DNA from 2 places in the Priestia sp. AB genome. Region 2 is predicted to be linked to the other one. Evidence: a T-box and tRNA genes for the amino acid it is inferred to sense, from the RefSeq annotation. Region 2 holds a T-box; the other holds one or more tRNA genes.
The links. The T-box of region 2 lies ahead of pheS (phenylalanine--tRNA ligase subunit alpha). A T-box ahead of a tRNA ligase gene usually reads a tRNA of that ligase, here a tRNA-Phe.
Positions count from the first base shown of each region.

Region 1: it encodes a tRNA-Phe, which carries the amino acid that the T-box ahead of pheS (phenylalanine--tRNA ligase subunit alpha) is inferred to sense. The anticodon was not compared.

Region 1 covers NZ_JAQMYN010000006.1:16,583-32,921, reverse strand. Annotated here, with positions in the region: gene walK (cell wall metabolism sensor histidine kinase WalK) at 1-328, opposite strand, end outside; gene yycF (response regulator YycF) at 335-1,042, opposite strand; tRNA gene POF52_RS18455 (tRNA-Phe) at 1,305-1,377, opposite strand; tRNA gene POF52_RS18450 (tRNA-Asp) at 1,382-1,457, opposite strand; tRNA gene POF52_RS18445 (tRNA-Glu) at 1,484-1,555, opposite strand; tRNA gene POF52_RS18440 (tRNA-Lys) at 1,571-1,643, opposite strand; gene POF52_RS18435 (adenylosuccinate synthase) at 1,812-3,098, opposite strand; gene dnaB (replicative DNA helicase) at 3,286-4,650, opposite strand; gene rplI (50S ribosomal protein L9) at 4,766-5,215, opposite strand; gene POF52_RS18420 (DHH family phosphoesterase) at 5,212-7,185, opposite strand; gene POF52_RS18415 (YybS family protein) at 7,222-8,166, opposite strand; gene rpsR (30S ribosomal protein S18) at 8,305-8,544, opposite strand; gene ssb (single-stranded DNA-binding protein) at 8,611-9,111, opposite strand; gene rpsF (30S ribosomal protein S6) at 9,160-9,447, opposite strand; gene ychF (redox-regulated ATPase YchF) at 9,637-10,737, opposite strand; gene POF52_RS18390 (DUF951 domain-containing protein) at 10,906-11,103, opposite strand; gene POF52_RS18385 (mechanosensitive ion channel family protein) at 11,118-12,011, opposite strand; gene POF52_RS18380 (YkvI family membrane protein) at 12,079-13,092, opposite strand; gene yyaC (spore protease YyaC) at 13,179-13,799, shown strand; gene POF52_RS18370 (ParB/RepB/Spo0J family partition protein) at 13,832-14,701, opposite strand; gene POF52_RS18365 (ParA family protein) at 14,673-15,455, opposite strand; gene noc (nucleoid occlusion protein) at 15,573-16,339, opposite strand, start outside.
Region 2 covers NZ_JAQMYN010000001.1:152,204-168,542, forward strand. Annotated here, with positions in the region: gene thrS (threonine--tRNA ligase) at 1-929, shown strand, start outside; ribosomal protein L20 leader region at 1,101-1,223, shown strand; gene infC (translation initiation factor IF-3) at 1,293-1,796, shown strand; gene rpmI (50S ribosomal protein L35) at 1,818-2,018, shown strand; gene rplT (50S ribosomal protein L20) at 2,058-2,417, shown strand; gene POF52_RS00760 (DUF1294 domain-containing protein) at 2,478-2,738, shown strand; gene POF52_RS00765 (hypothetical protein) at 2,757-3,134, opposite strand; gene POF52_RS00770 (dUTP diphosphatase) at 3,267-3,755, shown strand; gene POF52_RS00775 (M42 family metallopeptidase) at 3,833-4,918, shown strand; gene sspI (small acid-soluble spore protein SspI) at 4,975-5,181, opposite strand; gene POF52_RS00785 (TrmH family RNA methyltransferase) at 5,322-6,086, shown strand; T-box leader at 6,135-6,370, shown strand; gene pheS (phenylalanine--tRNA ligase subunit alpha) at 6,425-7,459, shown strand; gene pheT (phenylalanine--tRNA ligase subunit beta) at 7,473-9,887, shown strand; gene rnhC (ribonuclease HIII) at 9,921-10,838, opposite strand; gene zapA (cell division protein ZapA) at 10,979-11,239, shown strand; gene POF52_RS00810 (CvpA family protein) at 11,236-11,793, shown strand; gene polX (DNA polymerase/3'-5' exonuclease PolX) at 11,992-13,704, shown strand; gene POF52_RS00820 (endonuclease MutS2) at 13,724-16,087, shown strand; gene POF52_RS00825 (DUF350 domain-containing protein) at 16,269-16,339, shown strand, end outside.

The sequences.
Region 1 (16,339 bases), on a different contig from region 2:
TATTTTGGTCAATGACTCTTACTTCAGAGATGTCATTCATATCATTTGAAGCTAAATTGGGTCTTGAAGCAAAATCTCGTAAAATAGTCTTTAAGTCTTCCTCAAGAGTGGGTGAATCATCATCACGATTTTTCACCATTTCTTGTCCAATGTTATACGTGAGCAAGTCTGTCCGCTCTTGAAGAGACGTTCGAAAGTTGTTAACTAATTCTTTTTCTAATTGTCGTGCAAAATAGACCCCAATAATTTGCATCGCAATTAAAATGAGCAGCACATAAATCAATACAAACTTTAAATGAATAGATTGCAGGAGCCTTACTTTCTTCATCTAAAATTACTCCTGCTCTGGGCTGCGTAAATAATAGCCTACTCCACGTCTTGTTACAATCCACATTGGATGGCTTGGATTATCTTCAATTTTTTCACGTAATCTTCGAACTGTTACATCTACCGTACGCACATCACCAAAATAGTCATAACCCCATACAGTTTGAAGCAAGTGTTCACGCGTCATGACTTGTCCAATGTGCTTCGCTAAATAATGCAGCAGCTCAAATTCACGGTGAGTCAGTTCAATCGTTTCTCCGCGCTTAGACACGATATAGGCATCTGGGTGAATAACAAGTGCTCCAATCGTAATTTCATTCGTTTCGCTTTCTTCCGTTGGAACAGCTACCTGCTGATGTCTACGTAAATTAGCTTTTACACGTGCTAATAATTCACGCGTACTAAACGGCTTAGTTACATAATCATCTGCACCTAATTCTAGACCTAAAACTTTGTCAATTTCAGAGTCTTTTGCTGTTAACATGATAATTGGCATATCATATTTTTTGCGCACTTCTCGGCAAACTTCCATTCCATCTTTCTGAGGAAGCATAATATCTAATAAAATCATTTCAGGCTGTACTTCTTCCACTTTTTCAAGTGCTTCTACGCCATCATAAGCACAAAATACTTCGTAACCTTCTTTTTGCAAATTAAACTTTAAAATATCTGCAATCGGCTTTTCGTCATCTACGACTAAAATACGTTTATCCATGATCATCGTTCTCCTTTATTAGTTGAAGCAAAATATAAAAGATAGTATTCATACTGTTTGAATACCGTAGTTTTATTATACTTGATAACCCTTGAAACGTCACAAGTTCATCCTCTACTATACATGAAGATATATGATTTTCAACCATCTCTAAATACAAAAGTAATATATTACCACAAAAGAGATACAAAGCAAATAACGTTTTCTTTTAAATGTAAATAAAAGAAAAAAGCATGACTTTAAATAAAGTCATGCTTTTTGATGGCTCGGGACGGAATCGAACCGCCGACACAAGGATTTTCAGTCCTTTGCTCTACCAACTGAGCTACCGAGCCAAAATGGCGGTCCCGACGGGAATCGAACCCGCGATCTCCTGCGTGACAGGCAGGCATGTTAACCGCTACACCACGGGACCTCAGTCTATATGCTATGTATTAAAAATGACCCGTACGGGATTCGAACCCGTGTTACCGCCGTGAAAGGGCGGTGTCTTAACCGCTTGACCAACGGGCCACGTTGTAACAAAAGTGAGCCATGAAGGACTCGAACCTTCGACCCTCTGATTAAAAGTCAGATGCTCTACCAACTGAGCTAATGGCTCATGTTATATCTCTTAGCGACGCTTATTATAATAACATGATATTTCATATGAATGCAATAGTTTTTTTAAAACTTTCTTTTTATTATTGAACTTTTTTAAAAAATCTTGTTAACAAAGCACCAATTATAAATAAAAAAGGTTAGCTCACGAGGAGCTAACCTTTTTTATTTAGCTATATACACCACGTAATACATTTGTTTGTGTACGATCTGGACCTACAGAGAAAATAGATAAAGGAATACCTGTTAATTGAGACACGCGCTCTAAGTAGTGGCGAGCGTTATCAGGTAACTCATCTAATGTTTTCACACCCGTAATATCTTCTGTCCAACCTGGAAGCTCTTCATATACAGGTTCGCACTCTGCAAGTGTTTTTAAGCTAGCAGGGAATTCTTCCATAACTTCCCCTTTATAACGATAAGCTACGCAAATCTTTAATGTCTCAATTCCCGTTAATACATCAATTGAGTTTAAAGATAAATCTGTGATTCCACTAACGCGACGAGCATGACGTACAACTACACTGTCGAACCAACCTACACGGCGAGGACGACCAGTTGTTGTACCATATTCACGTCCTACTTCACGGATTTGATCACCGATTTCGTTTGTTAATTCAGTTGGGAAAGGACCGTCACCAACACGAGTTGTATACGCTTTTGATACACCTACAACGTGTTTGATTTTAGATGGACCTACACCAGAACCAATTGTTACTCCACCCGCTACTGGGTTTGAAGATGTAACAAATGGATATGTTCCTTGATCGATATCTAACATAACACCTTGTGCGCCTTCGAATAGTACACGACGTCCTTCGTCTAACGCATCATTTAATACTACTGATGTATCAACAACATATTTTGCAACTTGTTGACCATACTCATAGTACTCATCTAAAATTTCTTCTAATGTAAAGCCTTCTACTTCATACATTTTTTCAAGAAGGCGATTCTTTTCAGCTAAGTTTTGTGTTAATTTTGCTTCAAATACTTCACGGTCTAGTAAATCGGCAATTCGAATACCAACACGTGCTGCTTTATCCATATAAGCTGGTCCAATACCTTTTTTCGTTGTACCAATCTTATTTTCACCTTTACGTTCTTCTTCAACTTCATCTAATTTTAAATGATATGGAAGAATCACATGAGCTCGGTTACTAATACGTAAGTTTTCTGTTGTTACACCGCGATCATGTAAGTATTTTAATTCTTGAACAAGCGCTTTTGGATCGACAACCATACCGTTTCCAATTACACACGTTTTGTCATTATAAAAAATACCTGAAGGAATTAAATGTAACTTATAAGTTTCACCATTAAACTTAATTGTGTGACCTGCATTGTTCCCACCTTGGTAACGTGCAATCACTTCTGCATTTTCTGATAGGAAGTCTGTAATCTTCCCTTTTCCTTCATCTCCCCATTGTGTTCCTACTACAACGACTGAAGACATATCTTAAGCACCTCCGCTTAGTAAGCAACAGCTCACTACGACATAATTTAACCATGGATAAGTGTATCAATTTATCACGCTAAAGTCAATTAAATCCGAACGATTTAACAAAATTTATTACAAATATATCGTATTTTGCGGAACGAATGCGATAACAATAAAATAAAACCTCTCATATTGAGAGGTTTTATGCACCAGGCGGCACTCCTGCGTCATCAAAGCGCCGCTCGAGATTAACGAATTTGTTGTACTCTTTTACGAAGGCAAGCTGTACGGTTCCAACTGGACCGTTACGCTGCTTGGCTATAATAATCTCGATAATATTTTGATTTTCTGTATCTTTTTCATAATAGTCTTCACGATATAAGAAAGCTACGATATCAGCATCCTGCTCAATACTTCCAGATTCACGGATATCAGACATCATTGGTCGCTTATCTTGTCTTTGCTCTACTCCACGGGAAAGCTGTGATAAGGCGATAACAGGAACTTCTAATTCACGAGCTAAAGCTTTTAACGCACGAGAAATTTCAGATACTTCCTGCTGTCGGTTTTCTCCGCTTCGTCCATTTCCTTGAATGAGCTGTAAGTAGTCAATTAAAATCATCCCAAGCCCGCCTTCTTGCTTCAAGCGACGACACTTAGAACGAATTTCACCTACTCGAATACCCGGTGTATCATCAATATAAATCCCCGCATTGGACAAAGATCCCATTGCCATCGTGAGCTTTCCCCAGTCATCGGCTGTAAGCGAGCCTGTACGCAGCCTTTGTGCATCAATATTTCCTTCGGCACACAGCATCCTCATAACAAGCTGCTGAGCACCCATCTCTAAACTGAAGATTGCTACGTTCTCATCCGTTTTCGTTGCAACGTTTTGCGCAATATTTAAGGCAAAAGCCGTTTTACCTACCGATGGACGGGCCGCTACAATGATTAAATCATTTCGCTGGAACCCTGCTGTCATTCTATCTAAATCACTAAACCCGGTTGGGATACCTGTAATGTCACCTTTTCGATTGTGAAGAACTTCGATATCATCGTACGTTTGTACAAGTACATCTTTGATATTTTGAAACACACCGCTGTTTTTACGCTGTGCTACTTCTAAAATGTTTTTTTCCGCTTCATTTAATAAAACTTCTACTTCGTCTTCCCTTGCATATCCTTCTGAAGCAATATGCGTTGCAGTACGAATTAGACGGCGTAAAATCGACTTTTCTTCTACGATTTTACCGTAATACTCTACGTTTGCAGCCGTTGGAACAGAGTTAGCTAAATCACTTAAATACGATACGCCGCCAACTTCTTCTAAGATTTTTTGATCAGCTAATTCAGACGTTACCGTTACCAAATCAACCGGTTCACCTTGGTCAGAAAGTTTCAGCATACATGTAAAGATTTTCTGGTGCGATGCCCGGTAAAAATCTTCAGGTATTAGCAGCTCAGATGCTAAGGTTAAAGAAGAAGGCTCTAAGAAAATGGCCCCTAATAGCGCTTGCTCTGCTTCAATATTCTGAGGCGGAAGACGATCAGCAAAAAGATCACTCATATTTCTATGCCCCTCTTATATTCTTTCGTATTTTCTTTCATCATAAATGTTGACGCGAACAAATACAAGTCCGCGCCAACCCTTTATATTATTTACCTTTTTTTCAATCGTACGTTTATTTTTGTTCAGTCACGTGTACCTTTACAGTAGCCGTTACTTCCGGATGTAATTTAACCGGTACATTTGTGTAGCCTAATGCGCGAATTGCATCATTTAATTCAATTTTACGCTTATCTACTTTAATGTTGTGCTTTTTCTTTAATTCTTCAGCAATTTGTTTGCTTGTGATAGAACCGAATAAACGGCCGCCTTCACCAGATTTTGCTTTTAATTCAACTGTTAGTTCTTCAAGAGTTGCTTTTAACTCTTTGTTTGCTTGAAGTTCTGCAGCTGCATCTTTTTGCTCTCTATTTTTTTGCGCTTCTAATACTTTCACATTACCGCCTGTAGCTTCAACAGCATAACCATTTTTTAATAAGAAGTTATGTGCATAACCGTCTGAAACATTTTTCACTTCACCTTTTTTGCCTTTTCCTTTTACATCTTTTAAGAAAATTACTTTCATGATCTTCTACCTCCATCTAAGTACTCATCAATTGCTTGTTTAAGCCGTTCTTCAGCTTCATCCAAACTAATGTCTTGAAGCTGAGTAGCAGCATTCGTTAAGTGGCCTCCGCCTTGGAGACTTTCCATAATAACTTGTACATTGATATCTCCAAGCGATCTAGCACTAATACCAATTAGATTATCCCGCCGCTTAGAAATAACAAATGAAGCAACCACTCCGCTGATTGAAAGCAGCGTATCTGCAGCTTGCGCAATTAACACTTGATCATACATTTTGTTTGGTTCAGCTCTTGAAATGGCAATACCTGCTGTATAAATCTCTGCATGTTCAATAAAGCGTGCTCGCTGTACATATTGTGTGATATCTTCTTTTAAAAACTTTTGAACAAGAACCGTATCTGCGCCTTGAGAACGTAAAAAAGACGCTGCATCAAACGTACGAGATCCCGTCCGTAATGTAAAGCTTTTTGTATCGACAATAATACCGGCTAAAAGTGCTGTTGCTTCTAGCATATCAATTTTAAATCGTTTTGGCTGGTATTCAAGAAGCTCAGTAACGAGTTCAGCTGTCGAGGAAGCATATGGCTCCATATAGACAAGAAGAGGATCTTCGATAAAGTCTTCTCCTCGTCTATGATGATCAATGACCACGACATTTTCAATACGATTTAATAACCTTTCTTCAATAACGAGCGATGGCTTATGCGTATCTACTACTACTAAAAGAGTATCATCACTCACAAGATTCAAGGCTTCTTCAGGCGTAATAAATCGCTCCCACAGGCCTTCTTTCTTTTTAATCTCTTCTAGCATTCGCTGAACACCTGTATCGATATGATCAGGATCCAATACGATAAAACCGTCTTTCTGGTTTACTTGCGCTACTTTTAATATCCCAATAGCAGCTCCCACAGCATCCATATCCGGGTATTTATGACCCATGATAATCACTTTTCCGCTCTCTGTAATGAGCTCTTTTAACGCGTGAGAAATAACTCTTGCACGCACGCGCGTCCGTTTTTCCATTGGGTTTGTCTTGCCCCCAAAGAATTTTACTTTTCCATTTGGCTGTTTAATGGCTACTTGATCTCCGCCTCGACCTAAGGCTAAATCCAAGCTAGATTGAGCTAAAGCACCCAGCTCAGGTAAATCAGCAGCACCAGCTCCGATACCAATGCTTAATGTAAGCGGTATATTTTGTTTAGACGTCTCTTCTCGAACTTGGTCTAAGATAGAAAATTTACTTCGCTCTAAATGAATTAAGATTTGTTCATTCATAATCGCAATAAATTTCTCAGAAGACGTACGTTTAATAAAAATACCGTATTCTTGAGCCCAGCTATTTAACATAGAAGTTACTTGGCTATTTAAGTTACTTTTAACTTGATCATCCATTCCTTGCGTTAGTTCATCATAATTATCTAAAAAGATAATGCCTAAACTTGTTCGTTCTTCTTCATACAACTTTTCGATTTCTATTTGCTCTGTAATATCAAAGAAGTACAGTAAGCGCTCGTCTCGTTTAATCACCACTTTGAATTTCCGATCATGCAACGTGACAACTTCTGTTTCCACTTCTTGTTTGACCAGTGGAATAATACTTTCGGCTACATCGTATAATGATCTTCCCACTAGTGTGTCTTCACCGAGACAAGATGCTAGAAAAGGATTGGTCCATTCAATTTGATATTCATCATTAAACAGCATAATCCCAATCGGCATTTCCATTAATGCCTCTTCGCCTACTTTTTTCAGCCGATGAGACAGCATTGAAATATAGGTTTCAAACTCATCGGACAGCATTCGCTCCATTCTCATGTATAGAAAAAGACAGGCTAATAGTAATATAAAGCCTATCATTCCTATGATCCAATTATGATAGGTCACGATACCTACTAAAATCAGAGCTATACTATACAATGAGTAAAATGGATAGCGAATGACGTTCCTTTTTGTAAAGACAGGCATCCATTTCAGCTCCTACTTTTTTAAGTTCCACAATATCTACTTTTTTGTGTCTAATTGTTTTCTTAAATTAAATCCTAAATCAATTATACCTAAGATGCGCACAATTTGAAGGATAATTGGAATAATTAATGCTAAAATTGTTACAACAATTGGAATTGCTTTGGCATACCCTTTTTGATGTGAGAAATAGAAAATAAAAGAGATCCCTTGTAACACGACTAGCATTTGCAGTCCCATCACGATGTTGATAATAGCTACGTACATAAATGTACCTTGTTCAATATTAAAAGATGGGAAGGATAAAATTAATGCAATCAAATAATACCATAGAATACTTTTAGGAAGTTTAAATTCACGAAAAGGCGGAAATGCTTGCACCTCATAACCTGTTCTTTTAAGAATAGGCGTAGCAATAAGCTGAGAGAAAAAGGCCAGAATAACTCCGCCCATAACAATTAATAGAGGCAACAGATTTTTAAACATATCAAATGCATCTCTCATTTGGTCAATTTGAGATTCCTTAACGTCTTGTCCTAAACTTTTCATCATTTCAATACTTTGATTAATCGATTGATCTAAAGCATTATTTATTTGCTCCATTAGATTAACATTAAAAACGATATTTGCTCCTACGAACAATAAAAGTAAACCTAAACTAAATGCAACCGTGCCGCCTAGTAAAATGGTATACCTTTTTTGTTTTTGTCGGTAAAGCATTCCTATTGCTAATCCACCAATACCAAATACAAATGTAAAAGGAAGAGTCAACACATTTCCAAATAACAAAGTCAATAACAACCCTACTACTAAAAATAATATTGCCTTTTTCCACCCATGACGAACGGTATACACAATAAATGGAACAGCTAGCGCTAGTTGAAAAATGGTTCCCACAACAGGTATGTATAGTGAAAAAAGCAACAGCGCCACAAACAGCGCTAAAAGAGCTGCTCCTTCTGTAATATATCGAATTCCTTTCACAACTTCACCTCGTTGATATAGACTATTATTTATTTTATCGATTCAATTCATAAGAAGCAACTATTTGGCAAAAGAGCACCTATGTAATGTAAAAAGAGGCAGTAAGGGAATCCTTACTGCCTCTTTTTATACCGTTCATTATTCACCAGAAACATATGGTAATAATGCCATTTGACGAGCGCGTTTGATAGCGATCGTTAATTTACGTTGGTATTTAGCGCTTGTTCCAGTTACACGACGAGGTAAAATTTTACCACGCTCTGAAACGAATTTTTTAAGCATATCTACATCTTTGTAATCGATGTGAGTGATGCCGTTTGCTGTGAAGAAACAAACTTTACGACGTCTGTTGCGTCCACCTTTACGTCCACCTGCCATTTTGATACGCCTCCTTCCGCTTAAAAGTTTCTATAAAATTTTATACTCCGGATAATCTACTGCGAATTAAAACGGTAAATCGTCATCTGAAATGTCAATTGTCTCGCCATTATTTGCAAATGGATCATCATCAACGCGAGTATAACCTTGATTACCTGAGTTACGGTTCTGATTATCTCCAAATGGAGAGCCTTGTCCAGATCCTCCAGTGTTAGCAAAGTTACTGCGTTGCGTATCCCCACCGCCACTTTTCGGCTCTAAAAATTGCACACTTTCCGCTACAACTTCCGTTACGTATACGCGACGACCGTCTTGTCCTTCGTAACTGCGAGATTGTAGTCGACCATCAACACCAGCTAAACTTCCTTTTTTAAGGAAGTTGGCTGCATTTTCAGCCTGACGACGCCATACAACACAGTTGATAAAGTCAGCTTCACGTTCACCTTGCTGATTTGTAAATGTGCGGTTTACCGCTAAAGTGAATGTTGCAACCGCTGCTCCACTCGGGGTATAACGTAATTCAGGATCTTTGGTTAAGCGTCCTACGAGAATTACGCGATTCATCATCAGAACCACTCCTTAAGGAAATAAAACCCAATTTATTTAAACGTTTAATTATGCTTCTTGTTTAACAACGATATGACGGATAATGTCTTCGTTGATTTTCGCAAGACGATCAAATTCAGAAACTGCTTCTGAAGTAGCCGCCACGTCAAGAATCATGTAGTAACCGTCACGGAAATCATTGATTTCGTATGCTAAACGACGTTTACCCCATTCTTTAACATTTGCGATTTCAGCACCATTATCAGTTAATACGCCGTTAAAGCGCTCAACTAATGCTTTCTTTGCTTCGTCATCAATGCTTGGACGGATGATGTACATTACTTCATACTTTCTCATCACTGTCACCTCCTTTTGGTCTAACGGCCCGAAACGGGCAAGGAGCAATAAAATATTACTCACGAATTAAAATTATAGCACACTACCATAGGCAAAGCAATACGCATTGCGGGCTGTTTCGTAAATATATGCTAATATTTTAGCCGACGACAAAAGCCGAAAGAAGATATCTCCTTTCGGCTTTTAGTCTTATACGTTAAAGCGGAAATGCATAACGTCTCCGTCTTTTACGATGTATTCTTTTCCTTCTAAGCGTACTTTTCCAGCTTCACGAGCTGCTCCCATTGTTTTGGCAGCTAATAAATCCTCATATGACACCGTTTCTGCGCGAATAAATCCGCGTTCAAAATCTGTATGAATAATACCTGCACACTCAGGAGCTTTCATACCTTGTGTGAACGTCCATGCGCGTACTTCTTGCTCACCAGCTGTAAAGTACGTAGCTAATCCAAGTAAGTCGTACGCTGCACGTACAAGCTGATCTAGACCTGACTGTTCGATGCCTAGTTCTTCAAGGAACATTGCTTTTTCTTCTCCTTCAAGCTCAGCAATTTCAGATTCAATGCGTGCACAAACAACAATCACTTCTGCACCTTCACTTGCCGCATACTGGCGCACTTTTGCTACATATTCGTTAGCAGATGCATCGGCTACTTCATCTTCAGAAACGTTTGCTACATAAAGAATAGGTTTGATTGTTAGCAAGTGAAATTGTTTTACTAATTTCATTTGCTCTTCTGTAAATGATACAGCACGAGCTGGCTGATCACTTTCAAATGCATTCTTTAGTTTCTCGAGAATTTCGTATTCATACATTGCTTCTTTATCTTTTTGTTTAGCCATCTTTTGAACACGGCCAATACGCTTCTCTACCGTTTCTAAATCGGCTAAAATTAACTCTAAATTAATTGTTTCAATATCTGAAATAGGATCTACTTTTCCTGAAACGTGCGTGATGTTTTCATCTTCAAAGCAACGCACAACGTGACAAATCGCATCTACTTCTCGAATATGAGATAAGAATTTATTTCCCAGTCCTTCACCTTTACTAGCACCCTTTACGATTCCAGCGATATCTGTAAATTCAAATGCTGTTGGAATTGTTTTTTTAGGTTTTACAAGCTCTGTAAGTTTTTGAAGACGATGATCAGGTACTTCTACAATACCTACGTTAGGATCAATCGTACAGAAAGGATAGTTCGCAGATTCTGCGCCCGCTTGTGTAATTGCATTAAATAATGTTGATTTTCCAACGTTAGGAAGACCAACAATTCCAGCTGTTAAAGCCATATATTTATTCACTCCTCTTTATATATCCGAAACAAGTTAACCTGTCACAATTATAGTGAGTCAACTTTTGAAATACAAGTTTAATAAAGAACCTTTAGTCGCACCGTTAAGATGCTTCATTTTGTCCCACCTTACAGTATAAGGCATAAACATAGAAAATGCATGAGGTTATTCCTCATGCTTTACAAGAATTTTTTTCATTTTACGTGCAAAATCACGTCTTGGAATCATTACGCTGTGGCCGCAGCCTTCACATTTAATACGGATATCCATTCCCATTCGAATTATTTTCCATTCATTTGTACCGCAAGGATGAGGTTTTTTCATTTCCACAACGTCATTTAAACCAAATTCTTTTTCCGTCATCAGCTCTCTCCTCCTTATTTCCCTTTCAACGTCGACGAATGCTGTGCTTCTTCTGTACGATTATACATAACCATACGAGGAAATGGAACTTCAATACCATGTTCATTTAGCCTTGTACGCACTTCTTTACGAATCATACGAGAAATATGGAAATGTCTCATTGGTTTTACTTCGCTTGTAATCCTCATTGTGACTTCAGTTGCATGGATATTTTGAACCCCCAGCAATTCAGGCGTTTTAACCATATCTTCATAGCGGCTTGGCAATTCTTCTAAGAGCTCTAAAATCACTTTTTCTGCTTTTTGTATGTTTTCTTCATAAGAAATGCTTACATCAACGAAAGCTACGCTGTTATGTAACGAAAAATTAGTGACCTCCACAATACTGCCATTGGGCAAGATATTAATTTCGCCTGTCCAACTCTTAATCTTTGTTGTTCGCAGACCAATTTCTTCTACAGTTCCCTCAAATGTTCCTACTCGAACATAATCGCCAACGGAGAACTGATCTTCAAAGATAATAAAAAATCCCGTGATGATGTCTTTCACTAAGTTTTGAGCACCAAACCCTACCGCAAGCCCTACGATTCCAGCTCCCGCTAGCAATCCTCGAACATCTACTGATAACGTTTCTAAAATCATAACTCCCGCAACGAAATAAATAGCATAAGAAAAAACGTTCTGAAGCAAACGGACCATCGTAGCTTCTCGTCGCTCAGAAATACGCAGAGGGCTATTTGTGCGAACCTCTACAAATTTATTTAACGCTTGCTTTCCAATTCGAATTAAAAACATGGAAATAAGCAGAATCAACAGAATTTTTATGAAGCCTTCTCCAATATGTGCCCACGTTTCTTCTTGAAAAAATGGTTCAAATACGTTCTTAAAAACTGACGTCAACGAATTCATACTACATGTAGCTCCTATCGTAACATACTCTACATACGAGAAAGTTTTAATCTATTGTAGCAAGTTTCTACGAACTTTTGTAGCGATTTCGAAATGGATATAATAGAACGGCTGTTACTAAAAATAAATTGACGATTCCATACATTGGATACAAAACGGCAATCAAAGTAGAAAAACCTAACTTTGTAAAGGGAATCATTAAAAGTAGCCAGCAGGCTGCCAGTTTCCAAAGAGATTGCACCTTTTCAGTATGAAAACGCGCGGTTAGTCCTAAGATTCCCGATACGGCTGTTGTATAAATTGCAATGAGCAAAACAATGCTCATTAAAAACAGCATCGTATAAGGAAAGTCTTTAAGAATAGCGAATAATGGAATTTCATAAGAAGAAAGAAGGCCTGAAACTTGAATAAGCGATTCATTATAAATAAAGGAAAGCCCCCCTAATAAAAACCCGCTACCAACACTTGCAATATAAATCTCTTTTTTGCTTTTAATTTCCTTTCCAATTGTAGATAATACCGCGACAAGAGGAAGAATATTTAACGCCGTAAAGGTAAAAGCAGCAGGCCAATTATGCTGAAGGTGCCAATCAGTTACTCCAGGATGACGTAAAACAAATGTAAGAAGGACGCCAGCTAGTCCAATCATTAAGATTGGCATAACGAAAGAATTGATAGAAAGAAGCCCATTTAATCCTCTTGAAAAAACAAAGACGATAAAAGCACTAAGAGCACCAATTCCCCACCAATAAGGAACATGCCACATTTCCAATGTCGCCCCGCCGCCCGCGATCATAATCACCGTCGTCGTAAACAAATAAAAAACGATTAAAACATCATAGGCCGCAGCCCATCTCTTTCCTATTAATTCAATTAGTACTGGGTAAAATTGATTGGTTCGGTAGCGATAGCTGATTTGCATAATCACATTGCAAGAAATCGCAAAAATAATAGAAAATAGAAAAATAGCAAGTCCGCTTTCTTCGCCAAAAAACTGCCATAGCTCTCTCCCTGAAGCATAACCAGCGCCTATCATGGTTCCCATAATTAAGAATATCCATTTACATCCTGCTCTCCACATCGATTTTCCCCCAATCCATGAAATATATGTATAGAATCTTCAAAATCTTCGTATACTGTTACTATTATGTATAAGGAGTGGACCCTATGAATTTAAAATCTCCCTTCTTTGAGAAGACACAACATTCAACCCGCGTATTTCATGATGAAGAATCTGCTACAAAGAAGCTGAGTACACAGTTACTATCTTTACTTCCAGCACAGAAAGACAGACCAATTGTTTTTGTATGTATTGGAACGGACCGTTCAACTGGGGACTCATTGGGTCCATTAGTCGGAACGAAACTGAATGAAAAAAAGGTTTCATCTTTTCACATTTTTGGAACGTTAGAAGAGCCTGTTCATGCTGTTAATTTGAAAGAAACGTTAAAACATATTCAAAAGCTTTTCCCGAATCCTTTTATTATTGGAATTGATGCTTGTTTAGGTCGTATGAAAAGCGTAGGCTCTGCATCACTTGGAATAGGACCCGTTAAACCAGGAGCAGGAGTTAATAAAGAATTGCCGCCAGTCGGGGATATTCATATAACAGGGGTTGTCAACGTGAGCGGATTTATGGAGTTTTTCGTCTTGCAAAATACGAGGCTTCACCTCGTTATGTGCATTGCCGATTTAATTGCGAAAAGTATTGAGACTGTGCACAACGAACGAGAGAAAGAGTTTAATAATTCTTCGGTTTACCAACCTGTAAGACATTATAAACAATAAAAAAGGTTGTCCTAAAACTAGGACAACCTTTTTTATACAGAAGATTTGTTGGTCTGAGAAAGATCGTTAAATAATTCAAGAAGACGGTTTAAATCTTCTTTAGAGAAAAATTCGATTTCAATTTTTCCTTTTTTCTTGCTTTGTGTAATGTGAACAGAGGTACCAAAACGCTCACGAAGCTGTGTTTCACTTTGTTTTATAAATAAATCTTTATCTTTTTTAGTTTTTGATGTTTCACGTGGAACGGCTTTATTTAAGTGGGCAATATAAGCCTCTAGCTGTCTAACATTCAATTGTTCCTTGCGTATTTTTTCAACGACTTTAGGTAGAAGAGCTTTATTTTTCAAACCGACTAGCGTACGCCCGTGGCCCATAGACAATTCATTAGTAGAAATGAGGGTTTGAATTTCCTCAGGCAACTGCAAGAGGCGAACATAGTTAGCAATATGAGGTCGGCTTTTTCCCAGTCGTGTAGCAAGTTGCTCCTGTGTCATATCGAGCTTATCCATAAGCAATTGATAAGCGGTTGCTTCTTCAATTGGCGTCAAATCTTCACGCTGTAAATTCTCCAACAAAGCTAGTTCCATCATTTGCTTTTCTGAAAAGTCTTTTATAATGACAGGAACAGTAGCAAGGTCGGCTTCTTTAGCAGCTCTAAATCGTCTTTCACCCGCTAAGATTTCATAGCCTTTAATGCTTTTGCGAGCTACAATAGGCTGTAAGATACCATGATGTAAAATGGATTGCTTTAACTCATTAATTGCTTCTTTATTAAACGTTTTACGTGGTTGATAGGGGTTGGGTCTGAGTTCGTGAATAGCAACTTCCTGAATTGAATCATCAGCCTGTGCATCTAAGCCTGAAAATAAGGCATTAATTCCTTTCCCTAATCCTTTCGCCATTATAAATCACTTCCTTTGCAAGTTCCGTATAAACTGCGGCCCCTCTAGATCTTGCATCATATAAGATAATTGGTTCACCATGACTAGGTGCTTCGCTCAAACGAACATTTCGAGGAATAATCGTTTGATAAACGCGATCCTGAAAGTACTTCTTCACTTCTGCTGTTACCTGAAGTCCTAAATTTGTGCGTGCGTCAAGCATAGTCAGCAATACACCTTCGATGCGCAGTTGATTATTCAAATGTTTTTGCACTAATCTAACGGTATTTAGCAATTGACTTAATCCTTCAAGCGCATAATATTCACACTGTACAGGTATTAAAACAGAATCAGCTGCCGTTAACGCATTTAATGTCAGTAAACCAAGAGAAGGGGGACAATCAATAATAACATAATCAAAGTGATCTTTCACCGTTTCTAAAGCTCTCTTAAGTCGAACTTCACGTGAAATGGTGGACACTAATTCAATTTCTGCACCAGCTAATTGAATGGTCGCGGGAATAATTGATAAATTTCCGACGGCTGTTGAACGCACGACGTTTTTGGCTTCCATATCTTCCACGATTACATTATAAATACATTCATCTACATCTGCTTTATCTATGCCAACTCCACTCGTAGCGTTACCCTGGGGATCTCCGTCTACAAGTAGAACCTTTTTTCCTTGTTCAGCTAAACAAGCTCCTAAATTAACAGCGGTTGTTGTTTTTCCAACTCCGCCTTTTTGATTCGCAACTGCCACAATTTTCCCCATGTTGTCACCTACTTTCATTTCCATCCCATTTGTCCAGACAGTTTAATTGTTCATTGAATTTTCTGACGTAAAACTTTGATAAAAAAGCCTCATCAAAAAAAGATGAGGGCTATTTCTTTATTTTTTCGGAATCTTAATAGTAAACTGAAAATACTCATCAAACTCTTCTTCTTCCGTGTTTAATGAAATACCGCTGTCACTAACCATTGTCAAGGATTGACGAATTGTATTCATTGCGATGCGCGTATCTTTACTAAACGCTTTTCTTTTTGCTTTTGGCTTTTTAACCTGCGTTTCTAACAATTTAACTACTCGATCTTCCGTTTGTTTTACATTTAATTGTTTTTCAATAATCTCAGCTAATACTTGAAGTTGTTTTTCTTGATTTTTGAGGGGAATGAGCGCTCTTGCATGTCGCTCTGTAATCAATTTTTGTTTGATTGCTTCTTGTATTTCTACAGGAAGCTTTAACAAACGAAGCTTGTTTGCAATTGTGGATTGGCCTTTTCCTAAACGTTGAGCTAATGCCTCTTGGGTAAGATTATGTAACTCAATTAACTTTGCGTAGGCTAGTGCTTCTTCGACAGCCGTTAGCTCTTCACGTTGTAAGTTTTCTATTAAAGCCACAGAGGCCGTTTCTGTATCGTTAAAATGTTTCACAATTGCAGGAACCGTATCCCATCCTAAGCTTTGTACAGCTCTCCACCGGCGTTCTCCAGCAATTAATTCATATTCTTCGCCCTCAGTCGGTCGAACCACAATAGGTTGAATAATACCGTGTGTATGAATAGTCAGAGCTAGCTCTTCAATTTTTGCTTCATTAAACACAGTACGCGGCTGGTAACGATTTGGAATAATACTTGAAACCCTAATTTGTTTTACTT
Region 2 (16,339 bases):
CGATGAACTGTCCTCATCACATGATGGTTTACAAACAAGGTATTCACAGCTATCGTGAGCTTCCAATCCGTATTGCTGAGCTTGGAACGATGCACCGCTACGAAATGTCAGGAGCATTATCAGGACTTCAGCGTGTTCGAGGCATGACGCTAAATGATGCGCATATCTTTGTACGTCCCGACCAAATCAAAGAAGAATTTATTCGTGTAGTTCGCTTAGTTGAAGCGGTTTATAAAGATTTTGGATTTGAAAATTATTCATTCCGTCTATCTTACCGTGACCCTGCAGATACAGAAAAATACTTTGATGATGATGCAATGTGGGAAAAAGCACAAAGCATGTTAAAAGACGCAATGGATGAGCTTGACCTTGATTATTATGAAGCTGAAGGCGAAGCGGCATTCTACGGTCCAAAACTAGACGTTCAAGTTAAAACAGCTCTTGGTAAAGAAGAGACGCTATCTACGGTTCAATTGGATTTCTTACTTCCTGAACGATTTGATTTAACGTATGTAGGAGAAGACGGAAAACAACATCGACCGGTTGTTATTCACCGCGGCGTGGTGTCAACAATGGAACGTTTTGTAGCTTTCTTAATCGAAGAATACAAAGGAGCTTTCCCAACGTGGTTAGCACCTGTACAAGTTCAAGTGATTCCGGTATCACCTACCGTTCACCTTGAATATGCAAAAGAAGTGCAAGAACAGCTTCAGCTGGCGGGTATTCGTGTGGAACTTGATTCTCGCGATGAGAAAATCGGCTATAAAATCCGTGAGGCTCAAATGCAAAAAATTCCTTATATGCTTGTTGTAGGGGATAAAGAAGTAGAGGATAAAGCAGTAAATGTACGTAAATATGGTGAGCAGAATTCAGAAACAGTGGATTTCCAAGCCTTTTTACAAAATGTAAAAGCAGAAGCATCTCGTTAATGGAAAAAGCAGAGAATTGAAATTCTCTGCTTTTTTATACAACAATTATAAAAAACTGTTGCATAAATGTTTTTCCTTTGATACAATAACTTTTGTTGTTAAAAAAGAACGAAATCATTGACTTTTGTCTTTGTTGATACTATAATAGCTTAAGTAATTGAATACTTGTTTATACAGAAGAAGAAGCACCCGCTTCTCACCTGAGTGACGCATAGAGCAGTTAGCAGGTACATCGTATCTTAATTAAAACGATAGAAGTGTGGGTGCAGTATGTACTCACACTTTTTTGTGTGAGTTAATAATCGGTCTAAGCAAGCGTATTCGCTCATTAAACCTTGGAGGTGGCTACTTATTAGCAAGGACATGATGGTAAACGAGGGCATTCGAGCTCGCGAAGTTCGTCTAATTGATCAAAATGGTGAACAATTAGGAATTAAATCAAAAAATGAAGCATTAGAAATTGCTTCACGAGTAAATCTTGACTTAGTAATGGTTGCTGCAAATGCGAAACCGCCGGTATGTCGTATTATGGACTACGGTAAATTCCGCTATGAGCAACAACGTAAAGAAAGAGAAGCTCGTAAAAACCAAAAAGTTGTAAACTTAAAAGAAGTTCGTTTAAGTCCAACAATTGATGAACATGATTTTAACACTAAACTTCGTAACGCACGCAAGTTCCTTGAAAAAGGTGACAAAGTGAAAGCGTCTATTCGCTTTAAAGGTCGTGCCATTACTCATAAAGGGATTGGCCAAAAAGTACTTGAACGTTTTTCACAAGCTTGCGAAGATGTAAGTTCAGTTGAATCGGCTCCTAAAATGGAAGGCCGCAGCATGTTCTTAGTCTTGGCACCTAAAAACGAAAAGTAATAGAACGAGGAGGAACACCCCATGCCAAAAATGAAAACACATCGTGGCGCTGCAAAGCGTTTCAAAAAGACTGGAAGCGGTAAATTAAAACGTGCTCGTGCTTACACAAGCCATTTATTCGCTAACAAATCTACAAAACAAAAGCGTAAATTACGTAAAGGTTCTTTAGTAAGCAAAGGTGACTTCAAACGTATCCGTCACTTATTAGATAACATTAAGTAATTTGGGTTGAGATAGAAACAATACAGGAGGTAAACAATTATGCCACGCGTAAAAGGCGGTACAGTAACACGCAAACGTCGTAAAAAAGTTTTAAAATTAGCTAAAGGTTTCTTCGGTTCGAAGCATAGATTATATAAAGTTGCTAATCAGCAAGTTATGAAATCTCACATGTATGCTTATCGTGACCGTCGTCAGAAAAAACGTGACTTCCGTAAATTATGGATCACACGTATTAATGCAGCTGCTCGTATGAACGGTCTTTCTTACAGCCGTTTAATGCACGGTTTAAAATTAGCAGGTATTGAAGTTAACCGTAAAATGCTTGCTGACTTAGCTGTAGCTGATGAAAAAGCATTTGCTGAATTAGCAACTGCTGCTAAAAAAGGCTTAGATAAGTAATGAATATAAAGTCTCGTCATCTTTAGATGATGAGGCTTTTTTGCTATCGGAGGACATATCATGAATGAACTGCTGCTTACCTATTTTATTGTTATTAATATAGTAGGGGTAGGAATGATGTATAGAGATAAACAAAAAGCGAAAAGACATGAGTGGAGAATTGCCGAAAGCACACTGTGGACGGTAGCTGCTATCGGAGGAGCTCTTGGAGGACTAATTGGTATGTATTGCTATCGTCATAAAACGAAGCACACATCGTTTACAGTAGGTTTTCCTATTCTTGCTGCTCTTGATTTACTTTTCTTTTTTGTTATCAGCTGAGCACAAATGATGTTGTGCTCAGTGTAAAAATTCTCGAACGGGGCTTTTCCAGCGAATAGGAGCATTTGGATACATGTCGTGTACGTGGCTTTCCAGCAGCTTGAAATCTTGCTTTTGCAGTTCATTTAATCGAGATGGATCTGTTAACACCATTGTAATTGACAAAGATTCTGGTTCATTGGGATTGCTGTATTTTTCTCCTTCAAATAAAATACCTTTATACGTTAGTAGAAAATTTTTGCGGATATTCGTTTTTTCGTCAACGACAAAAAATTGCTGATGTTCCTGAGCTGCTACAAGCTTCCGCTTTGGACTGCGAAAATGCTGAACCAGCTTTAATAGTGTGTAAACAACAAGCGCGAAAATGAACACGCGAACGATAACAATAACAAACATAACGCTCCCTCCTTTACAAGGCACAGTTTTCTTACTTTACGTTCGAGTTTCTAAAAAGTTTCATGATTTTTGATATAATTTCTTTATTGGTTTAAAAAGAAGAAGATATACATAATTACAGGAGTGATTACATTGAATTTACAACAGCTATTTACCATGCAGCGCCAGCTGGATCAGCATATAGAGGATAAGCATGAGCTTCATAAGGAAGATTTGATTCCGAGAAAGCTTTTAGCACTGCTTGTCGAAATGGGAGAGCTGGCAAACGAAACGCGCTGCTTCAAATTTTGGAGCGTCAAACCTCCGGCTGAAGACGCTGTTATTTTAGAAGAATTTGTGGACGGTGTACATTTTATCCTTTCTTTAGGGATTGAAAAAGGATACGATGATTTAACTGAGTTACCAGATGCAAAAGCAAGTGATTCAAAAACAGCACAATTTTTACAGGTATTTGCACAAGTTGCTGCTTTCGAGCAGGATCAGTCGAAAGAAAACTATGTGGACATGTTTGTATCTTACATGACGCTTGGCGATATGTTTGGTTTTTCCGCTGAACATATTGAAAAGGCGTACATCTCAAAAAATGAAGTGAATTTTAAACGCCAAGAACAAGGATACTAAAAGTAAAGGGATGGGAAATTTTACTTCAACCTCTTTTTAGCTATAATAGAGGTATACATATGAAAGGGGTAATCCATATGACAAAGTTAGATGAAACATTGACGATGCTTAAAGCACTAACAGATGCAAAAGGAATTCCTGGCAATGAGCGTGAACCGCGTGAGGTTATGAAGAAATATATTGCACCTTATGCAGATGAAGTAACGACGGATGGGCTAGGCAGTTTGATTGCAAAAAAAGTGGGCAACGAACAAGGGCCTAAAATTATGGTAGCCGGTCACTTAGATGAAGTAGGCTTTATGGTGACTCAAATTGATGAACGCGGCTTTATTCGTTTTCAAACGGTAGGCGGATGGTGGTCTCAAGTGATGCTTGCTCAACGCGTAACCATCGTTACATCTAAAGGAGAGGTAACGGGGATTATTGGCTCAAAGCCTCCTCATATCCTGCCTCCAGAAGTTCGTAAAAAGCCAGTTGACATTAAAGATATGTTCATCGATATTGGTGCCTCTAGCAGAGAAGAAGTAGCGGAGTGGGGAGTGAAACCTGGTGATCAGGTTGTGCCTTATTTCGAATTTACGGTTATGAACAACGAAAAGATGCTGCTAGCGAAAGCCTGGGATAACCGTATCGGCTGTGCAATCGCTATCGATGTATTAAAAGCTTTAAAAAATGAAACACATGAAAATGTTGTGTATGGTGTAGGAACGGTGCAAGAAGAAGTTGGACTTCGAGGTGCAAAAACATCCGCTAACTTTATTGAACCGGATATTGCATTTGCTGTTGATGTCGGCATCGCTGGAGATACACCTGGTGTTTCTGATAAAGAAGCATCTTCTAAGATGGGAGAGGGTCCGCAAATCATTTTATATGATGCTTCCATGGTTTCTCATAAAGGACTTCGAGATACAGTGGTAGATGTGGCAGATGAATTAAATATTCCATATCAATTTGATGCAATCGCTGGAGGCGGTACGGACTCAGGTTCTATCCATATTTCAGCTAACGGGGTGCCAGCACTTTCAATTACGATCGCAACTCGTTATATCCATTCTCATGCAGCGATGCTTCATCGTGATGATTATGAAAATGCAGTTAAATTAATTGCGGAAGTAATTAAACGCTTAGACCGAAATACGGTAAACGCAATTACGTATAATTAAAAAAAGCTCATTCTCCTAGGAGAATGAGCTTTTTGCTGTACATAGGACAAGGCTATTTATTTTAAACCGTTTTCAAGCGTTGTCAGAATTTCTTCTTTTTCTGATTCTGGAGACTTTTCCCAAAGCACCTCAAATAAAACACCAAGTCCAGGGAGCATTTTTTCCTCGCCGCTTTGAATAGCGTCAGAAATTGTAGCTTCAAGCTCTTCTTTTGAGTTTCCTGAAACGTTTGCAATAACAGCATTTCGTAAATTAAGATCCATCATTTTCACCTCAGCTATCGTAAAGTTACCAATAGTTTTTGTTTTCTTTGCGATTTCTATGTACAATAAAGTGAAACTTATCTAATGATTATTGAGCAAAATGTAATCGAACTATTTATTTTTATATAGATAAAGGAGTTATGTTTGTGAAACAAATTGATTCAGTTAAAAATCCGCAGGTAAAAGCGTGGAAAAAGCTGCATAATAAAAAAGACCGTGATAAGCAGGGCCTTTTTATGGTAGAAGGCTTTCATTTAGTCGAAGAAGCTATCAAAAATAAGGATTGCGTAAAGGAACTAATTATACGCGAATCGATCGAAGTGCCAGCACAGTGGAACATAGACGGTATTGAAATAACCGTTGTCAACGAAGCAATAATCAAATTATTATCTGACACCGAAACACCTCAAGGAATTATCGCTGTGTGTTTTCAAACGAAGCATGCAGAAATCATTCATACAGCACAGAAAGTATTGCTTTTAGATGCGGTGCAAGATCCAGGTAACCTAGGTACGATTATTCGAACCGCTGATGCTGCCGGAGTGGACGCTATTATCGTTGGAGAGGGCAGCGTGGATGTGTACAACCCAAAAGTCGTTCGTTCAACGCAAGGAGCTATTTTTCATCTTCCAATTGTAAAAGGCGATTTACTCGAAATGATTTCACTGTTAAAAGAAAGAGGAATAGCAGTTTACGGCACGTCTCTACAAAATGGAAAGGTCTACTCATGCGTAAAACCTTCAAACGAATTTGCGCTGATTGTGGGAAATGAAGGAAACGGCGTGAGCGAGAAAGTACTGGAACAAACGGATCAGAATCTGTACATTCCCATCTATGGAAAGAGCGAGTCGCTAAATGTTGCCATCGCTTCTGGAATCTTACTTTATTATTTACGCGGAATGTAGTTGCATCGAGAACGTGTTTTCACTATAATAATACAATAGTTACATATGTAAAAAACGATGAAAGAGAGCAGTAGCTTATGTCCGTTTATGCAGGGAGAAAATGCCGCGACTGAAAGCATTTTTATAAATGTAATAAGTGAATTCACCTCTTGAGTTGACACTTAGACCATCTTACATAGATGTAAAGGTGTTCCGGAGATTCCGTTAACTTGAATGAAGTGAACTGTATACGTATGTGTATATAGTTAACAAGGGTGGTAACGCGACTAATCCTCGTCCCTTTTTTGGGAGGAGGTTTTTTTATTTGTCATTTTTTACGTTAAAAGGAGGAATAAGTGATGAAAGAACGTTTACAAGAACTTCAACAAGAAGCAATTGCAAAAGTCGAAGCAGCAAGTGCTTTAAAAGAATTAAACGACGTACGCGTAGCTTATTTAGGAAAGAAAGGCCCTATCACAGAAGTACTTCGCGGTATGGGAAAACTTTCAGCTGAAGAGCGTCCTGTAATGGGAGCACTTGCAAATGAAGTGCGTGAAGCTATTGCATCTAAAATTGAAGAAAAACAAACGGCGTTAGAAGCAGCTGAGGTAGAGCGTAAACTTGCTTCAGAAACAATCGACGTAACGCTGCCAGGACGCCCTGTTAAAGCAGGTACGCATCACCCGCTAACAAGCGTGGTTGAAGAAGTAGAAGATTTATTCTTAGGAATGGGCTATGAAGTAGCAGAAGGACCGGAAGTAGAGCAGGACTACTATAATTTCGAAGCGCTGAACTTGCCAAAAGGTCACCCAGCACGTGATATGCAAGATACGTTCTATATTACGGAAGAAACGCTTCTTCGTACGCATACATCAACTGTTCAAGCTCGTGTTATGAACAAGAATGAAGGCAAAGGACCTGTTAAAATTATCTGCCCGGGTAAAGTGTACCGCCGCGATGACGATGATGCTACGCATTCTCATCAATTCATGCAAATTGAAGGTCTTGTAGTAGACGAAAACATTCGTATGAGCGATTTAAAAGGCACGCTTGAAGTATTTGTGAAAAAGATGTTCGGTGCAGACCGTGAAATTCGTCTTCGTCCAAGTTTCTTCCCATTCACTGAGCCGTCTGTAGAAGTAGACGTATCGTGTGCAAAATGTGGAGGTAAAGGCTGTAATGTATGTAAACAAACAGGCTGGATTGAAATTTTAGGAGCCGGTATGGTTCATCCAAATGTTCTTGAAATGGCTGGATACGATTCAACTAAATATCGTGGTTTTGCTTTTGGAATCGGTGTAGAGCGTATTGCTATGTTAAAACACGGCGTGGATGATATTCGTCATTTCTATACAAATGATGTTCGTTTCTTAGATCAATTTAAACAAGTATAAAGGAGGGACTACGATGTTTGTATCTTATCGTTGGTTACAAGAGTATGTTGACTTATCAGGCGTAAGGGCAGAAGAGTTAGCAGATAAAATCACAAAAAGTGGAATTGAAGTTGAAGGTGTAGAAAACTTAAATAAAGGCATCAGCGGAGTGATAATTGGTCACGTTGTAGAACGTGAACAGCATCCGAATGCTGATAAATTAAGCCGCTGTCAAGTAGATCTTGGCGGAGGAGAAATCGTTCAAATCGTGTGCGGAGCACCGAACGTGGCACAAGGTCAAAAAGTAGCGGTTGCAAAAGTGGGAGCTGTACTTCCAGGTAACTTTAAAATCAAGCGTGCTAAGCTTCGCGGTGAAGAATCGAACGGTATGATTTGTTCTCTTCAAGAGCTTGGCATTGAAAGCAAGCTTGTGGCAAAAGATTATCAAGAAGGTATCTTCGTGTTCCCAAGCGATGCTGAAGTAGGAGCAGATGCACTAGATGCATTAAACTTAAACGATGAAGTATTAGAACTAGGGCTAACACCAAACCGTTCAGACTGCTTAAGTATGTTAGGTGTAGCACATGAAGTGGCTGCTATTTTACGTCGTGAAGTGAAGTATCCGTCAGTAAACGTGCAAACGTCTGATGAGCAAGCAGCTGATTATATTTCCGTTAAAGTAGAGGCAAAAGAAGACAATCCGCTTTACGTAGCGCGCGTTGTGAAAAACGTAAAAATTGCTCCGTCACCATTATGGATGCAAACGCGTTTAATGGCAGCTGGTATTCGACCTCATAACAACGTTGTTGATATTACCAACTATATTTTGCTTGAATACGGCCAGCCGTTGCATGCTTTTGACTATGATCGTCTTGGTTCAAAAGAAATTGTTGTACGTCACGCGTCAGAAGGCGAAAAGTTTGTAACACTTGATGATCAAGAGCGCGTATTAAAAGACAATCAGCTTGTCATTACAAACGGCAGTGAGCCGGTAGCTCTTGCAGGTGTAATGGGCGGAGCGAACTCCGAAGTAAAAGACGATACGGTAAATGTTCTCATTGAATCAGCTTACTTCAAAGGCTTAACGGTTCGCCAAGCTTCAAAAGACCACGGTCTTCGCAGTGAGGCAAGCGCTCGTTTTGAAAAAGGAATTGATCCTAACCGTACGCGTGTAGCTGCTGACCGCGCAGCAGAATTAATGGCTGAATACGCTTCAGGTGAAGTGGTAAGCGGTACTGTAGAAGTAGATACACTAACTGTGGAACCTGCTGTTGTAGCTGTGTCACTTGGACGTATTAACGATGTGCTTGGTACAGAGCTATCAATGGAAGAAGTACAAGACATTATGGACCGTCTTCAATTTGAAAACAAAGTGGAAGACGAAAACCTTGTTGTAACAGTGCCAACTCGTAGAGGCGATATTACAATTGAAGAAGATATCGTCGAGGAAGTAGCGCGTATGTATGGCTATGACAACCTTCCTACAACGCTTCCTGTGACAGTGGCAACTCCAGGAAAACTAACAGAGTATCAGCTTGGACGCCGTAAAGTTCGCCGTTTCTTAGAAGGTGCGGGATTAGCACAAACAACAACATATTCGCTAACGAGCGCTGAAAAAGCTACTCAGTTTGCACTAAATGCAACAAGTACGATTGGTTTAGCAATGCCGATGAGTGAAGATCGCAGTATCCTTCGTCAAAGCTTAGTGCCTCATTTGCTAGAAGCAGTGAAGCATAATAATGCTCGTCAGTCGGATTCTATTGCGCTATACGAAACAGGCTCAGTGTTCTTATCTAAAGGTGAAGGAGAATTACCGGATGAGCAGGAGCGCGTAGCTGGTGCAATCACGGGTCTATGGCATGCTCACGGCTGGCAAGGTGAAAAGAAAGTCGTTGATTTCTATGTGATTAAAGGTGTACTAGAAGGGTTATTTGCACAGCTTGGTTTGGAGAAACGAATCTCATATGCTCCCGTTAAAAAAGACGGTATGCACCCTGGACGTACAGCGGCTGTATGGTTAGATGAAAAAGAAATTGGATACGTAGGTCAAGTTCATCCTGTTGCTCAGAAACAGTATGGTCTTCGTGAAACATACGTATTTGAATTACACCTTCAAGAGCTATTAGCTGCAGATGTCGAAGAAGTTCGTTATTCAGCTATTCCAAGATTCCCATCTATTACACGTGATATTGCACTTGTGGTAGATAAAAACGTTCTTGCAGGAGAAGTTCAGCGCGTCATCTATACGACGGGCGGAGAACTTTTAAAAGACGTGACGGTATTTGATCTATATGAAGGCGAGCGTATGGAAGAAGGCAAGAAATCTGTAGCTTTCTCTTTACGTTACTTAGATCCTGAACGTACATTAACAGATGAAGAAGTAGCAAAAGCACATGGTGCAGTGTTAGAAGCTGTAGAAAAAGAATTTGGTGCAACGCTTCGTTCATAAGAATAAGAAAAGAGATGTGGATTTCCACATCTCTTATTTTTTAGCTAATTTTAAAGCTTTTTCTGTATTAGCAAAATGAATTTTAGCTAAAGAGTTCAGCGCATTGACGCCATGTTTCTTAATAATTTTAGCAGCAGCGATATCAACTTGTGCGCCAGCTCCGCGAGGAATAACCATCCCGGTCTTTTCCGTCAGCAAATCCATTTGTTTTAAAAATGCGTATCTGGCAATAATGGAAGCAGCAGCTACAGATAAATGAACGCTTTCTCCTTTTGTACTGAAAAAGACATTTTCTTTGATAATCTCTTTTTCCTTTACCACGTGTTTATAATAGGTGTTTTTTTCGACAAACTGGTCAATTAAAATGGCATCGGGTTTTTCAGGATCCATTTTTTTTAACACGTTGGATAAAGCTTTGTTGTGCAACAGAGCTTTCATTTTACCTTGTGACATGCCTTTTTCTTGAAATGCATTATACTTTTCGTTATGTAAAACAAGCAAACTATAGGGAATAAACGAAACAAGCTGCTTGGCAATTTCAATAATTTTAGCATCCGTTAACTCTTTTGAATCTCGTACTCCTAATTCTTTTAACAAAGGAAGCTGCTCTTTTTGAACATAGGCAGCAACTACGGTCATAGGACCAAAATAATCTCCCGTCCCTACCTCGTCAGAACCGATGACCGATAGTGAGCTGAAGTTTGATGGGAGGTGTGAGACAGGAGCCTTTTTCGCAGCATCTAAAGAGCTTCCCCACTTAGCCGCTTCTGTTTCAGCTTCTTTTCCTTGAAAAAGTATTTTTCCAGAGCGGTACGCAGTGATAGAACAGCCGGGAGTTTTAGCCGAAAAAATACTTCCCTGCGGTAGTTTAGGCTGCAGATAGGGTGTGTAATGAAGCTTCATTTTAGCTATTTGATCAGCTGATACCTTAATAACAGCATGTGAAATAATGCTTCACTCCTTTCGGGGTATTTTAGTTTACTTTATAAGCACTATCCCTTATGATAGCTTAAATATAGATATGTTTCCATTGAAGTCTTCTTCGTGGTATGATAGGGATTAGGATTTTTCGTGGAACGGAGGATTTTCTCGTGTCAAGACAAGATAAAACACGTGCGACAGTTGACATCTTTGGTCAGCAGTACAGCATCGTCGGTAGCGAAAGTACAAGCCATATTCGACTTGTCGCCTCTATAGTGGATGAAAAAATGCGTGAAATCAGTACTAAAAACCCTTCTTTAGATATCAATAAATTAGCAGTATTAACAGCTGTGAATGCTGTACACGAATATATAAAACTGAAAGAAGACTATGAGAGACTTGAACAAAAACTTTATGGAAAAGAGGAATGACTGAGTCAATGCTTAATATCATTTTAATTATATTGCTTCTTTTAGGCTTTGTAACAGGTCTTAAAAGAGGATTTATTTTGCAGCTCATTCATATTGTCAGTTTTGCGGTTTCGTTTATCGTCGCTTATATGTTTAGTGGAGATTTGGCAAGCCGACTTCGCTTGTTGATTCCGTTTCCGGACAATATTCAGCAGCAAAGTGTCGCATCGTTTGTATTTGATTCTGGAACGATAGAAGACGCTTTTTATCGAATGATTGCATTTGCGATTTTATTTTTTGCTACTCACATTGTACTTCGCCTTGCAGGCTCTGTTTTAACGGCTTTAACCGAACTGCCAATTCTGCGCCAGTTAAATAAATGGGGCGGAGGTGCACTTGGATTCGTTGAAGTGTACATCATCGTTTTTATTTTGTTATACATTGGAGCCGTGATTCCTGTAAGTGAAATTCAAACGCCAATTCAACAGTCTTCAATTGCAATCAATATCGTACAAAATACTCCATACTTATCGTCTGCGATTCAAGATTTGTGGACTCAGTATGGTGTAATGTAATGAAATTACAATAGCTTGTTGAGAGGGTGTGTCGAAAGTGTCATAATACTTTTGAGATACCCTCTTTTTTTATCGCAGTCTAATCTGCGGTTTTCACGAGGATAAAAGTATGTCTAGATGAAAATTTGAGAGAGTAAATATGTCACTCATCATGTTTTTGAAAGTTTCGTTATTATGATAATAGGCTGGTGAAAAGAGATGAATAAAAAGGATATTATTAAATTGTTAGAAACAATTGCTACATATATGGAATTAAAGGGAGATAACCCTTTTAAAATTTCCGCTTTTCGAAAAGCAGCTGCAGCGCTAGAAACGGACGAAAGAACGCTGACGGAGATTGAGGATTTTACCAAGCTCCAAGGGATTGGAAAAGGAACGGCTGCAGTCATTACAGAGTATATGGAAACAAATGAGTCAAGCGTATTAGAAGAACTAAAGCAAGAAGTTCCTGAAGGACTTATTCCTTTGCTTAAGCTGCCGGGGCTTGGAGGTAAAAAAATCGCTAAATTATATAAAGAGCTAGATATTCGAGATATGGAATCACTGCATCAGGCCTGTATGGAAAATCGAGTGCAGGGACTAAGCGGTTTTGGTAAAAAGACAGAAGAAAAAATTATCGCTGCTATTGAAGAGTTTGGGAAGCGTCCTGATCGTTTGCCTCTTGCTTTTATGCTTCCAATAGCGAAAGAAATTTTAGAAGCCCTTAAACAGATGCATAGCATTGAGCGTTTTTCTCAAGCAGGGAGCATTCGCCGCATGAGGGAAACCGTAAAAGATCTTGATTTTATTATTTCAACAGCTGAGCCTCATGCTGTCCGTGAACAGCTAGTATCGCTGCCAAATGTGAAGGATATCATTGCAAATGGAGATACAAAAGTATCGGTAACGTTAGCCTATGAGTACGATGTGTCTGTGGATTTTCGTCTTGTAGAAGATAAAGCGTTTGCCACAACGCTTCACCATTTTACAGGATCAAAAGATCATAATGTGCGTATGCGTCAATTAGCAAAAGAACGCGGTGAAAAAATTAGCGAGTATGGCGTTGAAAATGCGGAGACAGGCGAAGTTATGACTTTTGAGTCTGAACAAGCATTCTATGAACATTTTGGGCTGTCTTTTATTCCGCCGGAACTTCGTGAAGATGGAACGGAAGTAGATGCATTTATAAAGCCTCAAACGCTTGTGACCTACGGTGCCGTAAAAGGTGATTTGCATATGCACTCCACGTGGAGCGACGGGGCGTATTCGATTGAAGAAATGGCGGAAGCATGTCGCGCGCGAGGCTATGAATACATGGCGATTACAGACCATTCTCAGTATTTAAAAGTAGCTAACGGTCTAACGCCTGAACGCATTCGTAAACAGCGTGAAGAAATTAATCGTTTAAACGCACAGTTCGATGATTTTACAATACTAGCAGGAATTGAAATGGATATTTTGCCTGATGCAACACTTGATTATGATGATGAAATGCTAGCTGAACTAGATTTTGTTATTGCGTCCATTCACTCTAGTTTTTCGCAATCACGCGAAGAAATTATGAATCGCTTAAAGCAAGCGTTAAACAATGTTCATGTAGATTTAATCGCTCATCCGACGGGTCGTTTGATTGGTCGCCGCAACGGATATGATGTAGATATTGATATGCTGATTGAATTAGCTAAAGAAACAAAAACGGCTCTTGAACTAAACGCGAATCCAAACCGTTTAGATCTAGCTGCTGAGCACATAAAAAAGGCCCAAGAGGCAGGAGTTAAAATTGCTATTAATACAGATGCTCACAATCTAGACATGCTAGAGCATATGGAAATTGGAATATCTACTGGAATTAAAGGCTGGCTTAAACCAGAAACGGTATTAAATACGTATAGTCTCAAAGAATTAACCGCCTTTTTAAATCGACATAAATAAGCAACAGGAGGAATCAGTTTTGCAATCACGTATTTTTCATGTACTAGAGTTTAATAAAGTTAAGGAACAGCTTCAAAAAAAAGTAGCTTCTTCTTTAGGCCGAGAAAAAGTAGCGAATTTGATTCCCTCGACTCAGTATGAAGAAGTAGTCAAATGGCAGGAAGCAACAGATGAAGCTACAACCGTGCTGCGATTGCGCGGCAACGTACCGCTAGGGGGCATTTTTGACGTTCGACCTAGCGTGAAGCGCGCTGAAATTGGGGGAACGCTAAGCTCTAATGAACTTCTTGATGTAGCAAGCACTATTTATGCTGCAAGACAAGTCAAGCAATTTATCGAGCAAGTAGTGGAAGACGAAGATTTACAGCTTCCAATTATAACTGAACATATCGAAAAACTAATGCCTCTTCCTGAGGTAGAACAAACAATTAAAATGAGTATTGATGAGAATGGCACAGTGCTAGACGGTGCAAGCGACCAGCTAAGAGGCATTCGTCAAAAACTTCGCTCAACGGAGTCTCGTATTCGAGAAAAGCTAGAGAGCCTTATTCGCTCCTCGTCTGCTCAAAAAATGTTGTCAGATGCAATTGTTACCATTCGAAACGAACGTTTTGTTATTCCTGTTAAGCAAGAATATCGCAGTGCGTATGGAGGCATTGTGCACGATCAATCTTCATCCGGAGCAACTTTATTTATTGAGCCTCAGGCGATTGTGACGTTAAACAATGAGCTTCAAGAAGCAAAAGTAAAAGAAAAACAAGAAATTGAGCGTATTCTCATTGCTTTAACCGTTCAGGTAGCGGAAGTGGCAAATGAACTCCGTCAAAACGTTTATCTGTTAGGTGAGCTGGACTTCATGTTTGCTAAAGGGCGCTATAGCCATGAGCTAAAAGCTTCAAAACCTAAAATGAACGATCGAGGCTATATTAAGTTAGTGAAGGCAAAACATCCTCTTATTGCACAGGAAGATGTCGTTGCGAATGATATTGAGCTAGGTGATCAATATACGTCCATCGTTATTACAGGGCCAAATACCGGCGGTAAAACCGTAACGTTAAAAACACTTGGATTATTTACGTTAATGGCTCAAGCAGGTTTGCAGATTCCTGCGCTGGATGGATCGGAAATGGCTGTGTTTAAACACGTATTTGCTGATATTGGAGATGAGCAGTCGATTGAACAAAGTTTGAGTACCTTTTCATCTCATATGGTCAACATTGTAGATATTTTACAAAAAGTAGATCACGAAAGTCTGGTCTTGTTCGATGAATTGGGAGCAGGAACGGATCCTCAAGAAGGTGCAGCGCTTGCGATTTCGATTTTAGATCAAGTATATGAAAGCGGCGCTCGCGTAGTTGCGACTACTCACTATCCTGAATTAAAAGCGTACGGCTATAATCGTGAAGGAGTGGTCAATGCTAGCGTAGAGTTCGATATTGAAACATTGAGCCCTACTTACAAGCTGCTGATTGGTGTACCGGGCCGAAGCAATGCTTTTGAGATTTCAAAACGTTTAGGTTTAAGTGCTGAAGTAATTGAACGTGCCAAAGGCTATATTGGCTCAGAAACAAATAAAGTAGAAAATATGATTGCCTCTCTTGAAGATAGCCGCCGTCAATCTGAACACGAGCTAGAAGAAGCTGAAGAACTAAGAAAAGAGGCTCAGAAGCTTCATAAAGAATTACAGAGTCAGATTATTGAGTTTAATGAAAAACGAGATAAGCTGTACGAAAAAGCTGAAGAAAAAGCTCAAGCCACAGTTAAAGCAGCATCTGAAGAAGCAGAGAAAATCATTAGCGATTTGCGTAAAATGAGTCAAAAAAATCATGCGCTTGTAAAAGAGCATGAATTGATTGAGGCGCGTAAGCGTCTAGAAGATGCAGTTCCAACTCTTGAAAAAAGTAAAAAGAAACCGGCTGTGCCGAAAAAACAAGAGCGCACTCTTCAAGCTGGAGATGAAGTGAAAGTCTTAAGCTGGGGACAAAAAGGAACGCTTGTGGAACGAGTAAGCAATAATGAATGGCAAGTACAAATGGGAATTATGAAAATGAAGGTGAAAGAAAAAGACCTCGAATATATCAGTTCTCCAAAACCTGTAGAAACGAAGCCGCTTGCTACGGTAAAAGGAAAAGATTATCATGTAAATCTAGAACTGGATTTAAGAGGAGAGCGCTATGAAAATGCGCTGATTCGAGTTGAAAAATATATTGATGATGCTTTATTAGCCAATTATCCGCGCGTTTCGATTATCCACGGTAAAGGAACTGGAGCTCTTCGTAAAGGTGTACAGGAATATTTGAAAAATCATCGTTCTGTCAAAAATATTCGTTTCGGAGAAGCTTCTGAAGGAGGTTCTGGCGTTACGGTTGTGGAATTTAAATAAAAGAACGCTGAAATAAAGGTGTCAGTCGATGCGCTGAACAAGCATATATGAAGATAGAAAATCCGACATGGCTCATGGACTATGCTGGGTTTTCTATCTCTTTTAAGAACGATACAAGTAAAGGAAAGAGACCTGTCAGTTCATTGCGTGGAGCGTAATATAAATTAGGAGTGATGCAAAAATGAGGGATTTTTGGAAAGACCCGTATATTGAATCCGCCGCTTATTACAGCGTGGTTGTCTTGAGCATTGT